2 regions of the Aneurinibacillus thermoaerophilus genome follow, and region 2 is predicted to be linked to the other one. Evidence: riboswitches for the same ligand, from Rfam matches in the RefSeq annotation. Region 2 holds a riboswitch; the other holds the start of a gene.
The links. A riboswitch is a leader RNA that binds a small molecule or an ion and turns the genes downstream of it on or off. The one in region 2 is predicted to bind S-adenosylmethionine.
Positions count from the first base shown of each region.

Region 1: another riboswitch for S-adenosylmethionine. It lies ahead of K3F53_RS03725 (MetQ/NlpA family ABC transporter substrate-binding protein); the one in region 2 lies ahead of metX (homoserine O-acetyltransferase MetX).

Region 1 covers NZ_CP080764.1:685,742-693,470, forward strand. Annotated here, with positions in the region: gene K3F53_RS03700 (amidase domain-containing protein) at 54-1,016, shown strand; gene sppA (signal peptide peptidase SppA) at 1,090-2,067, shown strand; gene K3F53_RS03710 (RDD family protein) at 2,108-2,506, shown strand; gene trmL (tRNA (uridine(34)/cytosine(34)/5-carboxymethylaminomethyluridine(34)-2'-O)-methyltransferase TrmL) at 2,643-3,107, shown strand; gene K3F53_RS03720 (HAD family hydrolase) at 3,272-3,997, shown strand; SAM riboswitch class I at 4,085-4,198, shown strand; gene K3F53_RS03725 (MetQ/NlpA family ABC transporter substrate-binding protein) at 4,347-5,150, shown strand; gene K3F53_RS03730 (antibiotic biosynthesis monooxygenase family protein) at 5,489-5,794, shown strand; gene K3F53_RS03735 (PrkA family serine protein kinase) at 6,123-7,729, shown strand, end outside.
Region 2 covers NZ_CP080764.1:2,920,206-2,927,934, reverse strand. Annotated here, with positions in the region: gene K3F53_RS15115 (aspartate kinase) at 26-1,261, shown strand; gene K3F53_RS15110 (biotin transporter BioY) at 1,363-1,935, opposite strand; SAM riboswitch class I at 2,091-2,202, shown strand; gene metX (homoserine O-acetyltransferase MetX) at 2,315-3,421, shown strand; gene K3F53_RS15100 (succinate dehydrogenase cytochrome b558 subunit) at 3,727-4,383, shown strand; gene sdhA (succinate dehydrogenase flavoprotein subunit) at 4,395-6,167, shown strand; gene sdhB (succinate dehydrogenase iron-sulfur subunit) at 6,193-6,948, shown strand; gene bioB (biotin synthase BioB) at 7,103-7,729, shown strand, end outside.

The sequences.
Region 1 (7,729 bases), 1.4 Mb from region 2:
ATATTTTGAAACGATATTTTTTAAGATAGACCGCTTTGGAAAGGAGAAAGGAAATGACCACATGGAGAGAGGCGCTAGAACACTATTTTCAATGTCGGACAAAAGGAATGATTGTAGAGGCGGAAGAACTGGATTCTTATCTGGGCGAAGGCACAAAAGCGGAAATGATTCAGGCCTGTAATGCGCGGCGCAGGCAGCAGCTTTCTGCGAGAAATGCGCGTCCGCTGAAAAGTCGGTTGCAGCTTAGTGGTATCCAAATTGAAAAAGAAGGTACCACAGAAATTATCGTTCGGGTTGAAGCGAACGAATGGTATGCTTATCAACTGGAGAATCAATGGTATGAGCAGGAAAAAGAAGTACGCACACGCATTGTATTGCGAAAATGCGAGGAAAACTGGGTCGTTGAGCAGGAGGAACCGATTGTCGCCCACCTTAATGCTTGGGAATCAGAAGCATTAGAAGTTCTTTGTTTGGGTGGTAATGACAAATATGAGGTAGAGGACGGAAGTGAGCACGGATTACGTTATACGTACGATCGGCTTCAGGCGGTGCGTTATGCCGAAGCGTGGTGGGACGGCTACAACCCACAGTTTCGTCACTTTGACGTGGATTGTACGAACTTTATATCGCAATGTTTGTATGCGGGGGGAATCCCCATGCGCTATACAGGCAACAAGGCGACAGGTTGGTGGTATAGAGGAGGAAACAGCCCATCGGCACAGTGGAGTCATAGTTGGGCGGTTGCGCACAGTTTTCGCTGGTATCTCGAAAAGGGAGGCCATATTAAAACCGAAGTGAAAACGAGCGCTGGTGAACTATCGCTAGGAGATGTGATTTGCTATGATTTTGACGGCGACGGGCGGTGGCAGCATTCCACTATTGTTGTGGCCAAAGACAGCCAGGGTATGCCACTTGTGAACGCCCATACGACGAACAGTCGCCATCGCTATTGGGACTATCATGATTCAACCGCTTATACACCGCGCATTCAGTATCGTTTTTTTCATATTTTATAAACGAATTGAATCTTTTGAACGGATGATTCGTAAAGAAAAGAGGAAGGATGATATGCAGATAAGGAGGAAGTGAATGATTGTTATGAGCAATATGAACAAACGGAGGTGGATTGCGCTTGCAATCGTTGTAGTCATAGTAGGAGCGGCGCTGTTCCTTCAAATATTGCGGGGCGATACGATATCTGCTTCTGCCCCGAAATTGTGGCAAGAGGAAATCGTATCAGGAAGCGGCTCCGACAAGATATTGCAACTATATGTAGAAGGCGTGATCTCGGAAGAAACAAGCTGGAATAGTTCATTTGATTACGAAGCGCTTATTTCCCAGTTGAACCAGGGGAAGGATGACCCGAAGGTTAAAGCGTTCGTTATTCGGATTAACTCGCCGGGCGGAGCAGTTGTTCCGACGGATGAATTGTATCGTAAACTCAAACAGATTAAAGCGGAAACGAAAAAGCCGATTGTTATTAGCATGGGTTCATATGCGGCCTCTGGCGGCTATTATATTGCAACAGCTGGAGATAAAATCTTTGCCAATCCGTCCACGCTGACTGGTAGTCTCGGCGTGATCGCTTCGTATTTGAACTACGGTGAGCTTGCAGAAAAATACGGGGTTAAAGAAGTTGTAATTAAGAGTGGTAAGTTCAAGGATATTGGAAATCCGATGCGCGAAATGACGCAAGATGAACAGGCATTATTGCAAAATATGATTAATGAAAGTTATCAGCAGTTTGTTTCAGTAATTGCGGAAGGCCGAAAGATGCCACGGGAAAAGGTTCTTCAACTTGCCGATGGCAGGGTATATACAGGAAAGCAGGCGAAAGCGAACGGTTTGGTTGACGAATTTGGCACATTGGAAGATGCGACTGAGGCGGCACGAAAAATGGCCGGTTTGCAGGAAGCAACGGTTGTTCGCTACGAAGAGCCGTTCGGCTTTTCTAAAATATTCTCGTCTTTCTCGGCTAAACTTTTTTCATTGAATTTGCAGTCTTTACCCGATGTTCTGAAAGAAGAAAGACGGACACCAAGCCTCGAGTATATTTATCGTCCGTAGTTCATACATTGGTGGCAACCGGGCAAAAGGAGGAGTGCTTATGGAACATGAAAGCATGCGGTACGCCGGATTTTGGATTCGTTTTTTGGCAGCCTTGATTGACGCTATTGTGCTGATGGCAGTTATGTATATTTTAGGGTTAACTTCGTCCGAGACATTTTCCGTAGAGTGGAATATAGAGAATCTTATCGGGCTTGCCTACTACATTATCCTTACTGGTTTGTATGGGCAGACGCTTGGCAAAATGATTATTGGGGTCAAAGTAGTGCGGACGGATGGCAGCGCGGCAGGTTGGGGCGCGGTTGTCTTAAGAGAGACAATCGGCAAAATCCTATCCGCCATTGTATTTTTCCTCGGGTTTATATGGGCCGGATTCGACAAGCAAAAACAGGCTTGGCATGACAAGATAGCCAGCACATATGTAGTGAAGACGAAATAAAGGAATGCGAAGAGAAGGGCCGCAATTTTGCGCAGCGGCTCTTTTTTACATATTATGATGAAAAGCAACAGACGAAAGTACGTTCATTTCTGTTTTACAAAGAATGTGCTATGATAAAGATGAGGTGAACAGGTGAATGGCGTTTAACATCGTGTTGCATGAGCCGCTTATACCGGCCAATACGGGCAATATCGCCCGCACGTGTGCGGCGACCGGGACAAAGCTTCATTTAATCGAGCCGCTCGGTTTTTCCACGGACGATAGATATTTAAAGCGGGCAGGGCTTGATTATTGGCATGCGGTCGATATTACATACTATAAATCGTTCGCCGATTTCGCAGCGCAGCACAGGGAAGGACGGCTCTTTTTTGTCGAGACGAGTGGAGCGAGATACCATTCCGAGGTAGAATACAGGGATGGTGATTTTTTTGTTTTCGGTAAGGAAACAACCGGTATTCCGCAAGAGATTCTTTCGCAATATCCCGGACAAACGATACGCATCCCGATGGGCGATGCGACTCGTTCACTTAATCTGTCTAATACAGCGGCGATTGTATTGTATGAAGGTCTTAGACAAATAGGTTACCCTGGCATGAAGTAAAACGGGATACAGAAGTTTGGAGGTATATATTATCGAAGGAATAAATTCCGCATGTTCATTATTATCGACCGTGCGAAACAGACAGGCTGCAATTATCGGGATTTGTACAAGAATAGAAAGAGCATATCGCTCAGCAGTGGAAACAGTAAAAGGAGGATCCGGGAATGGCGGAAAGAGCGATGCTATTTGATCTGGACGGAACGTTGTTGGCATTGGACACAGAAGCTTTTGTTCACAGGTATATGAAGAGGCTGGGGGAATATACCGCTCATATTGTCGATCCGGAATTGTTGGTCAAGTCTGTGTGGCAGGCGACCAAGTACATGATGACAGATGACAGGGCAGAACGGACGAACGAAGAGATTTTCCGTGACCATTTCCTTTCGTTGTGCGGCTTAGAACAGGAAGCCATCTGGCCTGTGTTTGATAAGTTTTATGCGGAAGAGTTTCCGCGGTTGAAGGAAGATATTGAACCGCACCCGTACGCGCTTCAAGTCGTAGAGGAAGCGAAAAAGCAGGGCTACAAGCTTGTTGTGGCTACCAATCCGATATTTCCCGACGTTGCTATTCGCGAGCGGATGAAGTGGGCTGGTCTCAAGGAAAATGATTTTATTCATGTAACCGTTTTTGAGTCATCCCATTATTGTAAGCCGAACCCAAAATATTTCCTGGAAATTTGTGAACGGATTGGCATAAAGCCGAAGTATGCTATCATGGTCGGCAATGATATGCAACAGGATATGGTAGCGGCGGAAGTTGGTTTGAAGACATTTCTTGTCGAAGATTACAAGATTGATCGCGGTGTGCCACAATACCGGGTGGATGCTTCCGGTACGCTGCAAGAGCTGTACGATCAACTTATTTCACGCAACGGAATTTTTTCCGAATAATTAACAAAAACATTTTATTAGAAAAATAATTGACAAGAGTGCATAAGACACGTAATATAGTTCTCAGCATAATAATTAAATATTTCTCGCTTATCGAGAGAGGCGGAGGGACTGGCCCAATGAAGCCCGGCAGCGGATTTTCCTTGAGCGGAAAATGCTGTGCCAATTCCAGCAGGATTTTTCTATCCTGGCAGATAAGAGTTCGAGGTTAAGATATAACCCCTCTTCGCTCTGCCGGAGAGGGGTTTTTGTATCACGCATATCGGGCCCATGTGCGCGATACGAACCGACACCTTTGCCAGACATAGAAAATTAGAAATGAATTGAGAGTAAAGAGGGGTAAAAGACGATGAAAAAATGGATTGTATCTGTCGTTTTGTTGCTCACCGTCGGTTTGCTCGCGGCATGCGGCGGGGAAGGTAATGGGAAGAAAATTGTGGTCGGTGCAAGCTCTGTTCCGCATGCGGAAATTCTTAAGTTTGTACAGGATAAATTAAAAGAGCAAGGCGTGGAGATGGAAGTAAAAGAATTTACAGACTATGTGCTGCCGAACACGGCGCTTGAAGAAAAACAGCTTGATGCGAACTATTTCCAAACCATTCCTTATCTTGAAGATTTCAATAAAAAACATGGCACTCATATCAAAGCATTGGATGGCATTCACTTGGAACCGATGGGACTGTACCCAGGCAAAGAAAAGGCGCCTGAACCGAAACAAGGTGCAGTTGTAGCGATTCCAGACGATGTATCCAACGGTGCACGCGCATTGAAATTGCTGGAATCGAAAGGCTGGATTAAACTGACGCCCGGCAAAGAGCTAAACAGCTTGACGAAACAGGATATTATCCAGAATCCGAAAAAGATCAAAATTACGGAAATGCAAGCTTCCATGCTGCCGCGGGCGATCAATGAAGTGGATTACGCAGTCATTAATGGAAACTACGCGATGGAAGGCGGTCTGACGTTCGACCAGGCGCTTGCGGTAGAAAACAAAGATTCCGAGGCCGCCAAAACGTTTGCTAACATTATCGCTGTTAGAGAAGGCGATGAAAACCGCGAGGAGATTAAGAAGCTGATTCAAGTACTGAAATCAGACGATGTGAAGAAGTTTATCGAAGAAAAATATAAAGGTGCAGTTATTCCGGTATTCTAAGAAGCGAGACAACCGGCTTGCCCTTTTTGCCTAACGCAAGAACTCCGCTCTTTATAAAAGATGCGGAGTTCTTATATTTCATAGTCCCCAAGTTTTGTCTTCGTTATAACCAGCTGTGAAGATCGCACCAAGTAACATGACTGAGACAAGCAAGATGATAACCATTTCTTTGTCTCCTTTCCCAAGCCTATTTCATCTTTATTATAATGGATTGTGTCATACTTTGGAATATCGCAGAAAAGACAATCTTGTTAAAGATAATGCGCTTACATTGGAAATTAACGGAGTGATTTGCTATATTGAAAAGGAGCGATACTTTACGGAGGTGAGCTTTACAAATGTATGTTGTGATGAATGTGTTGCAAGTCCCCGCTGAAGGCAAGGAGCGGATGGCAGAGATGTTTGCTAAAAGCGTGGAGCGGATGAAACAGGTACCCGGTTGTCTGGAATTCCAGTTTTTAAGCGCAAAAGGTGCGGACAAGCAGATCGTGTATACGAAATGGGATAGTGAAGAATCGTTCCGAGCGTGGACCGAAAGCGAAGGATTTCGTCAGGCTCATGCGCACGCTTCCAACAATAATCCGGCTACCGGATCGCAACTGGAAATTTACGAAGTGTTGCATGGTGCTACATACGACAAATAAATTGAATCGGGATATAAGTTGAAACACCAGACCTATAGCGGGGCTGGTGTTTTTTAATACCCTGCCTGCAATTTTTGCTTAAGCAGTGATTCTACATTCGGGTCGTTCCGTCATATATATATAAATACTAATAAGAACTACTGGCTTAACTTTATACAAATGGTCATATGTTATAGCTGGAATAGCAAGGGTTTTTGCAAGTATGTAAGCCGGATAAAAATCTTTATGGTGAAAAACCTGCTAGCATGTCATCTGCATTTTCAGAATAAGATAGTAAAAAGCGCCCTAAGAATGACCATTCCGTAGAAGAAAAGGAGAGGAGTGCCCGATGGATATCCTGAAGCGGATTGCAGAACACCGTGCACGTGAAGAAAAGATAAAATGGGAAGGAACATTCGCTGAGTACTTAGAGATCGTAAGAAAGAATCCGCACGTGGCCCAGACCGCACACGCCCGGGTGTATAACATGATTAAGCACGCCGGGATTGAATATAATGAAGACGGCACGAAACGATATAAATTTTTTAGCGATGAAATTTTTGGCCTAGACCGTGCGATTGAGAAGTTGGTGGAGGAGTATTTCCATTCAGCCGCTATGCGTCTTGATGTTCGTAAGAGGATTTTGTTGTTGATGGGACCGGTCAGCGGAGGAAAATCAACCATTGTTACGATGCTTAAGCGCGGCCTTGAACAGTATACACGCACCGATGAAGGAGCGGTATACGCGATTAAAGATTGCCCGATGCAGGAAGATCCGCTACATTTGATACCGCATGAATTGCGCCCGGAATTCGAAAGGGAGCTTGGCATTAAGATTGAAGGTAATCTGTCTCCATATAACCAGATGCGTCTTGAAACAGAATATGGCGGTCACATCGAAGATATGCCAGTCGAACGCATCGTTTTCTCGGAAGCAAAACGGTGCGGCATTGGAACATTTAGTCCGTCTGATCCGAAATCGCAGGATATTGCCGATCTTACGGGAAGCATCGACTTTTCAACGATTATAAAGTATGGCTCCGAATCTGACCCGCGCGCGTATCGTTTTGACGGGGAATTGAACAAAGCGAATCGTGGTCTGATGGAATTTCAGGAGATGCTGAAGTGCGATGAGAAATTCCTCTGGAATTTGCTTTCGCTTACCCAAGAAGGAAACTTTAAAGCTGGCCGTTTCGCCCTTATTTCCGCTGACGAGCTTATCGTTGCCCATACAAACGAATCAGAGTACAAAGCATTTATCAGTAATAAGAAAAATGAAGCCCTCCAATCCCGGATGATCGTGATGCGCATTCCGTATAACTTGCGCGTATCGGATGAGGAGAAAATTTATGGGAAGCTAATTAGACAAAGCGACCTTGGACACGTCCATATCGCGCCGCATTCCCTGCGTGCTGCAGCGATTTTCTCCACTTTGACACGCTTGAAGGAATCGAAGAAGCAGGGCGTTGATTTGTTGAAGAAAATGCGGTTGTATAACGGGGACGCTGTGGAAGGATTCAAAGACTCAGACATTAAGGAACTGCAAAGCGAATTTCCGGATGAGGGCATGTCTGGCATTGACCCGCGTTATGTTATTAATCGTATTTCTAGTGCTCTTATTCGCCGCGATACCGAATGCATCAATGCCCTTGATATTTTGCGGGCGCTCAAGGATGGCTTGGATCAGTCACCTACCATTACAAAGGAAGATAAAGAACGCTACCTTACATTCATTAACATTGCGCGCAAGGAGTATGACGAGTTAGCCAAAAAAGAAGTACAAAAAGCGTTTGTTTACTCGTATGAAGAATCTGCGAAAACCCTTTTGGATAACTATCTTGATAACGTAGAGTCCTATTGCAACAAAACGAAGGTATGTGACCCTATTACCGGTGAAGAAATGGACGCGGATGAAAAACTTATGCGGTCGATTGAGGAACAGATTGGCATCTCGGA
Region 2 (7,729 bases):
GAATGCTTATAGGAGGACGCGAGAGATGAGTCTTATAGTACAGAAATACGGCGGCACATCCGTCGGCACGATTGAGCGTATTCAGGCGGTGGCCCGCCGCATTTTAGCGACTTGCCGAGCCGGGCATCAGGTTGTCGTTGTTGTCTCGGCGATGGGAAAGTCAACGGATATGCTGGTGGACATGGCAAAACAAGTTATAGATCATCCGAGTCCCCGTGAGATGGATATGCTGCTTACGACAGGGGAGCAAGTATCGACTGCTCTGGTGACGATGGCATTGCATGCTCAGGGCTGGGATGCGGTATCCATGACTGGATGGCAGGCTGGTATTTCCACAGAAGAAGTGCATACAAAGGCGCGGATTACTGAAATCGATCCAGCGCCTATTCAGCAGGCGCTTGGGCAGGGTAAAGTCGTTATCGTTGCCGGGTTTCAGGGCATTTCTGAGAGCGGACAGATCACCACGCTCGGACGCGGTGGTTCGGATACGACAGCGGTAGCGCTTGCAGCTGTGCTGAAAGCGGATAGGTGCGAAATTTACACGGATGTTGACGGAGTGTATACCGCAGACCCGCGCATTGTGTCTTCCGCTCGTAAATTGGCCCGCATTTCTTATGATGAAATGTTGGAGTTGGCAACGCTTGGTGCGGGGGTGCTTCATCCGAGGGCGGTGGAATGTGCAAAGCAGCATCAAGTGTGCCTTACTGTACGTTCAAGCTTTAGTGAAGAGGAAGGAACCATTATCGAGGAGGAAGCAGATATGGAACAAGGGCTTGTCATTAGCGGAGTTGCTTACGATAAAAATGTAGCTAAAATAACTGTAGTCGATATGCCGGCAAAGGTAGATACGCTGTCAAACTTGTTTGCAGTACTGGCAGCTGAACATGTTAATGTTGATATCATTGTCCAAAGTTCGTATGAAGCGGAGACCACAAATGTCTCGTTTTCCGTAAGCGGAGATGAAGTTAAGAAAACGTTAGATGTATTGCATAAGCAACGGGATACGTTGCAGTTCGGTTATGTGGTGGCAGAAAAGGAACTGGCTAAAGTATCGATTGTAGGCGCTGGCATGATTACGAATCCAGGGGTAGCAGCGAGAATGTTTACATGCCTTGCTGAAGCCGGAGTAGAGGTTAAAATGGTTTCGACTTCTGAAATTAAGGTCTCATGCGTAGTACCGCTCGAAGACATGGAAAAAGCAGTGTGCAATCTGCATACTGTGTTTGGCTTGGATACGAAGGAAAAAGCTGTTGTTTATTAAGTGTTTGCTGGTGGCTGGTCAGTGAATCAGCAAGTGAATGTTGTGCAGCAATCGCTGCAATAAGAAAAGCTCGCGGGCGCACCCGCGAGCTTTTTACACGTTTAGGCGACAATTTTTTCGTTGTTTAGCGAATTTGGAAGCAGTCCTGCGAGCGCAAGGCGCCGGCGAACTTGAATACCGATGTAAGAAGCAAGGATGATTTTGATTAAGTCAGGCAGAATGAATGTTATGTCTATCCCGATTGCTTTATCCCATGTCATGCTGCCCACTAATTTAAGTTGTATAACGCCTGCAACGTGGATAATGGCAAGGCCTACTATATTTACAATGAACGCTTTCATGAAAGTTAGCTTTCCACGGTCTATCATTGTCCCCATAACAAAGGCGGAAACGATATAGCCGATGAGATACCCGCCGGTTGGTCCGACTAGAACGGGAAGACCTGCGTTAAATTTAGCGAAAACCGGTACGCCGATGGCTCCAACCAAAATATAAAGCAGAATAGCTAATGTACCGTACCGTCGCCCCAGAATCACCACAGTCAACGCGACGGCGAAATTTTGCATTGTAAACGGCACCGGCGGCAAGAAGGTAATTGAAATTTGGGCGCATACGGCGATAATTGCGCAAAATAAAGCCGAAAGAATCATCATTTTTAAACTTGTTTTTCCCATCTGTGCTCTCCTTAAATATGAGATAATTTGTTAACATTTTTTATAAATAAGTTTACAAATTTGATTAAGATGTTGTCAATATTGACATTAGTCAGTAAAAATCTTAGTATTGAACTAACCTAACCTAAAATTAAAGATGGAATCATACGAAAGTGCTCTTATCAAGAGAGGTGGAGGGACTGGCCCGATGAAACCCGGCAACCCCGCATATGCTTGCGGACAAGGTGCTAATTCCAGCAGAGCGGTATGCGCTCTGAAAGATAAGGGGAGGTAATATGCGACACAAGCGCCTCTTCCTTATTGGAAGTGGCGTTTTTTATATGATAGACAAATGCGACGCTTGAAAAAACAGAGGAAGAGAAGAAAGGAGTGAAGGCGCATGCAGCAAAAGATGGTGATTGACGAGATTACGCTGGAGTGTGGAGAAACGTTAAAACAGGTGGAAATCGCGTATGAAGCGTGCGGAATATTAAATAAGGATAAAACGAATGCTATTCTTGTATGCCACGCGCTGACCGGAGATGCGCGCGCCGTTGGAGACGAGAAAACACCGGGATGGTGGGAAGGCTTAATCGGCCCTGGGCGCTATATCGATACGAATCAATATTTCGTCGTCACCTCTAACGTGCTGGGCGGATGTGCAGGGACGACCGGCCCAGCTTCTGTGAACCCGGAGACGGGACAGCCGTATGGCACTGATTTTCCGGTTGTAACGATACGAGATATGGTGAAGCTTCAGTATTTAATGGTACGAAAACTGGGTATCAATAAACTGCTAGCAATTATCGGTGGCTCAATGGGGGGGATGCAAGTATATGAATGGGCGGTCATGTATCCAGAGATGGCCCATTTGATTATTCCCATTGCGACCTCCACACGGCTGTCCGCTGTTGCTATCGCTTATAACGATGTAGGACGGCAAGCGATCCTTTGCGATCCGGAATGGAAAAACGGAAATTATTACCCTGGAAAAGGTCCTGTGAACGGTTTATCCATCGCGCGAATGCTTGGTATGATTACGTACCGCACCGCAGAATTGTTTGAATACCGTTTCGGTCGACGTTTAAAAGATGAGCGCGATGTTACCCATTTTGATTCGACATTTAATATTGAAAGCTACCTGCGCTATCAAGGACAAAAACTGGTTAACCGCTTTGATGCGAATAGTTATCTTTACCTGTTGAAAGCGATGGATTCGCATGATATCGGCCGCGGGCGGGGGGGCATTGAGGCGGCCCTTGAACGGATTCAGGCCCGCGTATTGTCAATCGCTATCTCTAACGATTTGCTGTATCCGGCCGATCATCAGGAAGAAGTGGTGAAAATGCTTCGTGCGGCCGGAAAAGAAGTGGAATATCATTTCGTCGAATCTATATACGGACATGATGGGTTTCTTGTCGAATTTGTGAAGATCGGGCCGCTTGTAGAACAATTTATTGAAAAATATTATTCCAGCACTTTTACACAGTCTGCCGCGCCCCGATAAATGCGGAGTGGTTATCGGGTAATTTCGACAATTTGTCTACCGCTTTCCTTGACGGTACCCCCTACTAGGAGTAAAATGAATTTGTCACAAAGTCTTCATTTATTGCTTAAGGCTTCCTCAGGAAGCTTTTCTTCATGTAAAGTAGAGCGGGTAAGGGGGGAATTATAGAAAGAGAAGTGTAGTGGTAGGGGTTCTAGGATAGTTCGGATGTTGGAGAGAGAGTGGCTGGTGCAGAATGATTTTGTGAAAAAGGTGTCAAATTAGAAAAAACTGAGTGGATCCTTTTGAAAGGGGGAATTTGTGAAATGGCAACGACGAATCACCGCCATTTTTTTAACCGTAAACTCCATTCCCTTTTAGGGGTTGTACCGATTGGCGGTTTCTTATTCGTTCATTTATTAACGAACTACTATGCGACACGCGGTGAATCCGCTTTTCTTGAACGTGTAGAGATTATGGAAGGACTTCCTTTCCTCGCGCTCATTGAAATTCTCTTCATTTTCTTGCCTATTCTGTATCACGGTATTTATGGCCTTTATATTGCTTTCCAAGCTAAAAACAATGTAGGTAACTATGGTTATTTCCGCAACGTAATGTTTATGCTACAGCGTGTAACCGGTGTTATCACGCTTATTTTCATTACATGGCATGTTTGGGAAACAAAAATGCAAATGGTGCTTGGCAGGGTTGAAGCCACCGGTTTGTTTACCCTGATGAATGAAATTTTGGCTAATCCGGTTATGTTGGCATTCTATATTGTCGGTCTTCTGTCCGCAACATTCCACTTCGCGAACGGTTTGTGGAGTTTTGCAGTAAGCTGGGGCATTACGGTTGGGCCGCGCGCGCAGCGTATCTCCACTTACGTAACAATGGTTGTGTTCGTGTTTATGTCTGCTATGGGATTAATGGCTCTGTTTGCTTTCGCGAATCCCGTTGATGTAGCACAAGCGATCCAGAAATAGGGGGTTAGAGCATGAATAAAGGTAAAATTATCGTAGTTGGCGGCGGTCTCGCGGGTTTGATGTCAACCATTAAAGCTTCCGAAGCCGGCTATTCGGTTGAGCTGTTTTCTCTGGTTCCTGTAAAACGCTCTCACTCTGTTTGTGCACAGGGCGGTATTAACGGAGCAGTAAATACAAAAGGTGAAGGCGATTCCCCGTGGATTCACTTTGACGATACGATTTACGGTGGCGACTTCCTTGCGAATCAGCCTCCAGTAAAGGCGATGTGTGAAGCGGCACCTGGTATCATTTATATGTTTGACCGCATGGGTGTTATGTTTAACCGTACGTCGGAAGGTCTTATTGATTTCCGTCGTTTTGGTGGTACGCAGCATCACCGTACAGCATTTGCAGGTGCGACAACCGGTCAGCAGCTTCTGTATGCGTTGGATGAGCAAGTGCGTCGCTGGGAAGTGAACGGCCTTGTTACGAAATATGAAGGCTGGGAATTCCTCTCCATCGTTCAGGATGACGAAGGCATATGCCGCGGTATCGTGGCACAGAACCTCCGCTCCATGGAGATTAAAGCATTCAGAGCCGATGCGGTTATCCTTGCGACAGGTGGCCCTGGCATCATCTTCGGTAAATCTACAAACTCTATTATCAATACAGGTACGGCTGCTTCTGCTGTTTATCAGCAGGGTGCAACATATGCGAACGGCGAGTTCATTCAGATTCACCCGACCGCAATCCCGGGAGACGATAAGCTACGTCTGATGTCCGAATCTGCCCGTGGTGAAGGTGGACGTGTCTGGACTTATAAAGATGGTAAGCCTTGGTATTTCCTTGAAGAAAAATATCCGGCTTATGGTAACCTGGTGCCTCGTGACATCGCAACACGCGAAATCTTCCATGTTTGTGTTGATCTGAAGCTCGGCATCAACGGCGAGAACATGGTATATCTTGATCTGTCCCACAAAGATCCGCATGAGCTGGATGTTAAGCTAGGGGGAATCATCGAGATTTACGAGAAGTTCGTTGGTGATGATCCGCGTAAAGTTCCGATGAAAATTTTCCCTGCTGTTCACTATTCCATGGGCGGTCTGTGGGTTGATTACAACCAGATGACCAACATTCCGGGGCTGTTTGCCGCAGGTGAGTGTGATTATTCACAGCATGGTGCAAACCGTCTGGGTGCAAACTCGCTTCTGTCAGCGGTATACGGCGGTATGGTGGCAGGGCCGAAGGCGATCGAATATATCAAAGGCCTAGACAAGTCCTCTGAAGACGTATCCTCCACTTTCTTCGATGCTCAGCTGAAGAAAGAGCAGGAGAAGTACGATCGCATTACAAGCATGACAAGCGGTACGGAGAACGCATATCTGCTGCATAGAGAACTCGGCGAGTGGATGACCGACAACGTAACGGTTGTTCGTTACAATGACAAATTGAAGAAGACGGACGAGAAAATTCAGGAGCTTATGGAGCGCTATCAAAACATTAATATTAACGATACATCAAAGTGGAGCAATACAGGCGCTTCTTTCACTCGTCAGCTGTGGAATATGCTTGTGCTTGCCCGTGTAATTACAATCGGTGCGCTTATGCGTAACGAAAGTCGTGGCGCTCATTATAAGCCGGAATTCCCAGAACGCGACGATGAGAACTTCTTGAAGACAACAATGGCGAACTTCGATCCGGAGACAAAAGCTCCGAAGATTTCGTATGAAGATGTTGATATTTCTCTCATTAAGCCTCGTAAACGCGACTACTCGAAGAAGAGCACGGTGGCTGAGAAGAAGTAGCTCATTAAAAGAGAGGTGAAATAAAATGGCCGAACAACAAAAAACGATTCATTTGATTATTACTCGTCAGGATGGTCCTGATGGAACTCCATATAAACAAGAATTCAAAATCCCTTACCGTCCGAATATGAACATCATTAGCTGTCTGATGGAAATTCAGCGCAATCCTGTAACGGTGGACGGTAAAAAAGTAGCTCCGGTTGTTTGGGAGATGAACTGTCTGGAAGAGGTTTGCGGCGCATGCTCTATGGTCATTAACGGAAAACCTCGTCAATCTTGTACAGCGCTCGTTGACAAATTGGAACAGCCGATTCGTCTTGAACCGATGAGAACATTCCCGGTAATGCGTGATTTAGCGGTAGACCGAAGCCGCATGTTCGACGCGTTGAAACGGGTAAAAGCGTGGATTCCGATCGATGGTACGCATGATCTCGGACCTGGCCCGCGTATGCCGGAAGTGGATCGCCAATGGGCATATGAGCTCTCTCGCTGCATGACTTGTGGCGTGTGCTTGGAGGCTTGCCCGAACGTAAACGATAAGTCTCCGTTTATTGGCGCGTTTGCCATTTCCCAGGTTCGATTGTTCAATGAACATCCGACCGGTAAAATGAACAAAGAAGAGCGTCTGGAAGCCCTGATGGGCGAAGGTGGAATTACGGATTGCGGTAATTCCCAAAACTGCGTGCAATCCTGCCCGAAAGGCATTCCGCTCACAACATCAATTGCGGCAATGAACCGCGCCACGACGCTATATTCTATCAAGAACTTCTTCCGCAACTAATGGATGGAGAAAATTCAGCGGCACCCTATCATCAAAGATAGGGTGCTATTTTGTTATCTATCATAACTTGTTTGGTTGACATATTAAACAATTTCTCTTTATAATTAGTGTTAACTAATAATTAAAATTAAGTTGACAATAAAGAGGAGGAGCCATGCTGACACCTGTATTAGATACGAAGCCGAAGACGGATTGGATTGCGTTGGCGGAGGAAGTACTGGCAGGGAAAGAATTGACAAAAGAAGAAGCGCTCGGCATTCTGCATGCGCCGGACACGGAAGTATTGTCATTGCTTCAGGGGGCGTACCGTATCCGCAGCCATTATTACGGCAATAAAGTAAAGTTGAATATGATTATTAACGCTAAGAGTGGGCTGTGCCCGGAAGATTGTGGGTACTGTTCCCAATCAATTGTATCAAACGCACCAATCGAAAAATATCCGCAATTATCCAAAGATGTATTGGTAGATGGTGCACGAAAGGCGAAAGAAGCGAAAGCGGGTACATATTGCATCGTGATGAGCGGACGCCGTCCGACCGACAAGGAAGTGGATAATGTAATCCAGGCCGTGCGGGAGATTAAAGAACAGCATAATATGAAAATTTGTGCTTGTCTTGGGCTTATTACTCCAGAGCAAGCGAGGAGATTGAAGGAAGCAGGTGTCGACCGCTTTAATCACAATATTAACACAGCGGCGAGTCACCATGCCAATATTACGTCGACACATACATATGATGATCGAATCAACACCATTAATGCGGTGAAGGAAGTGGGCATGTCT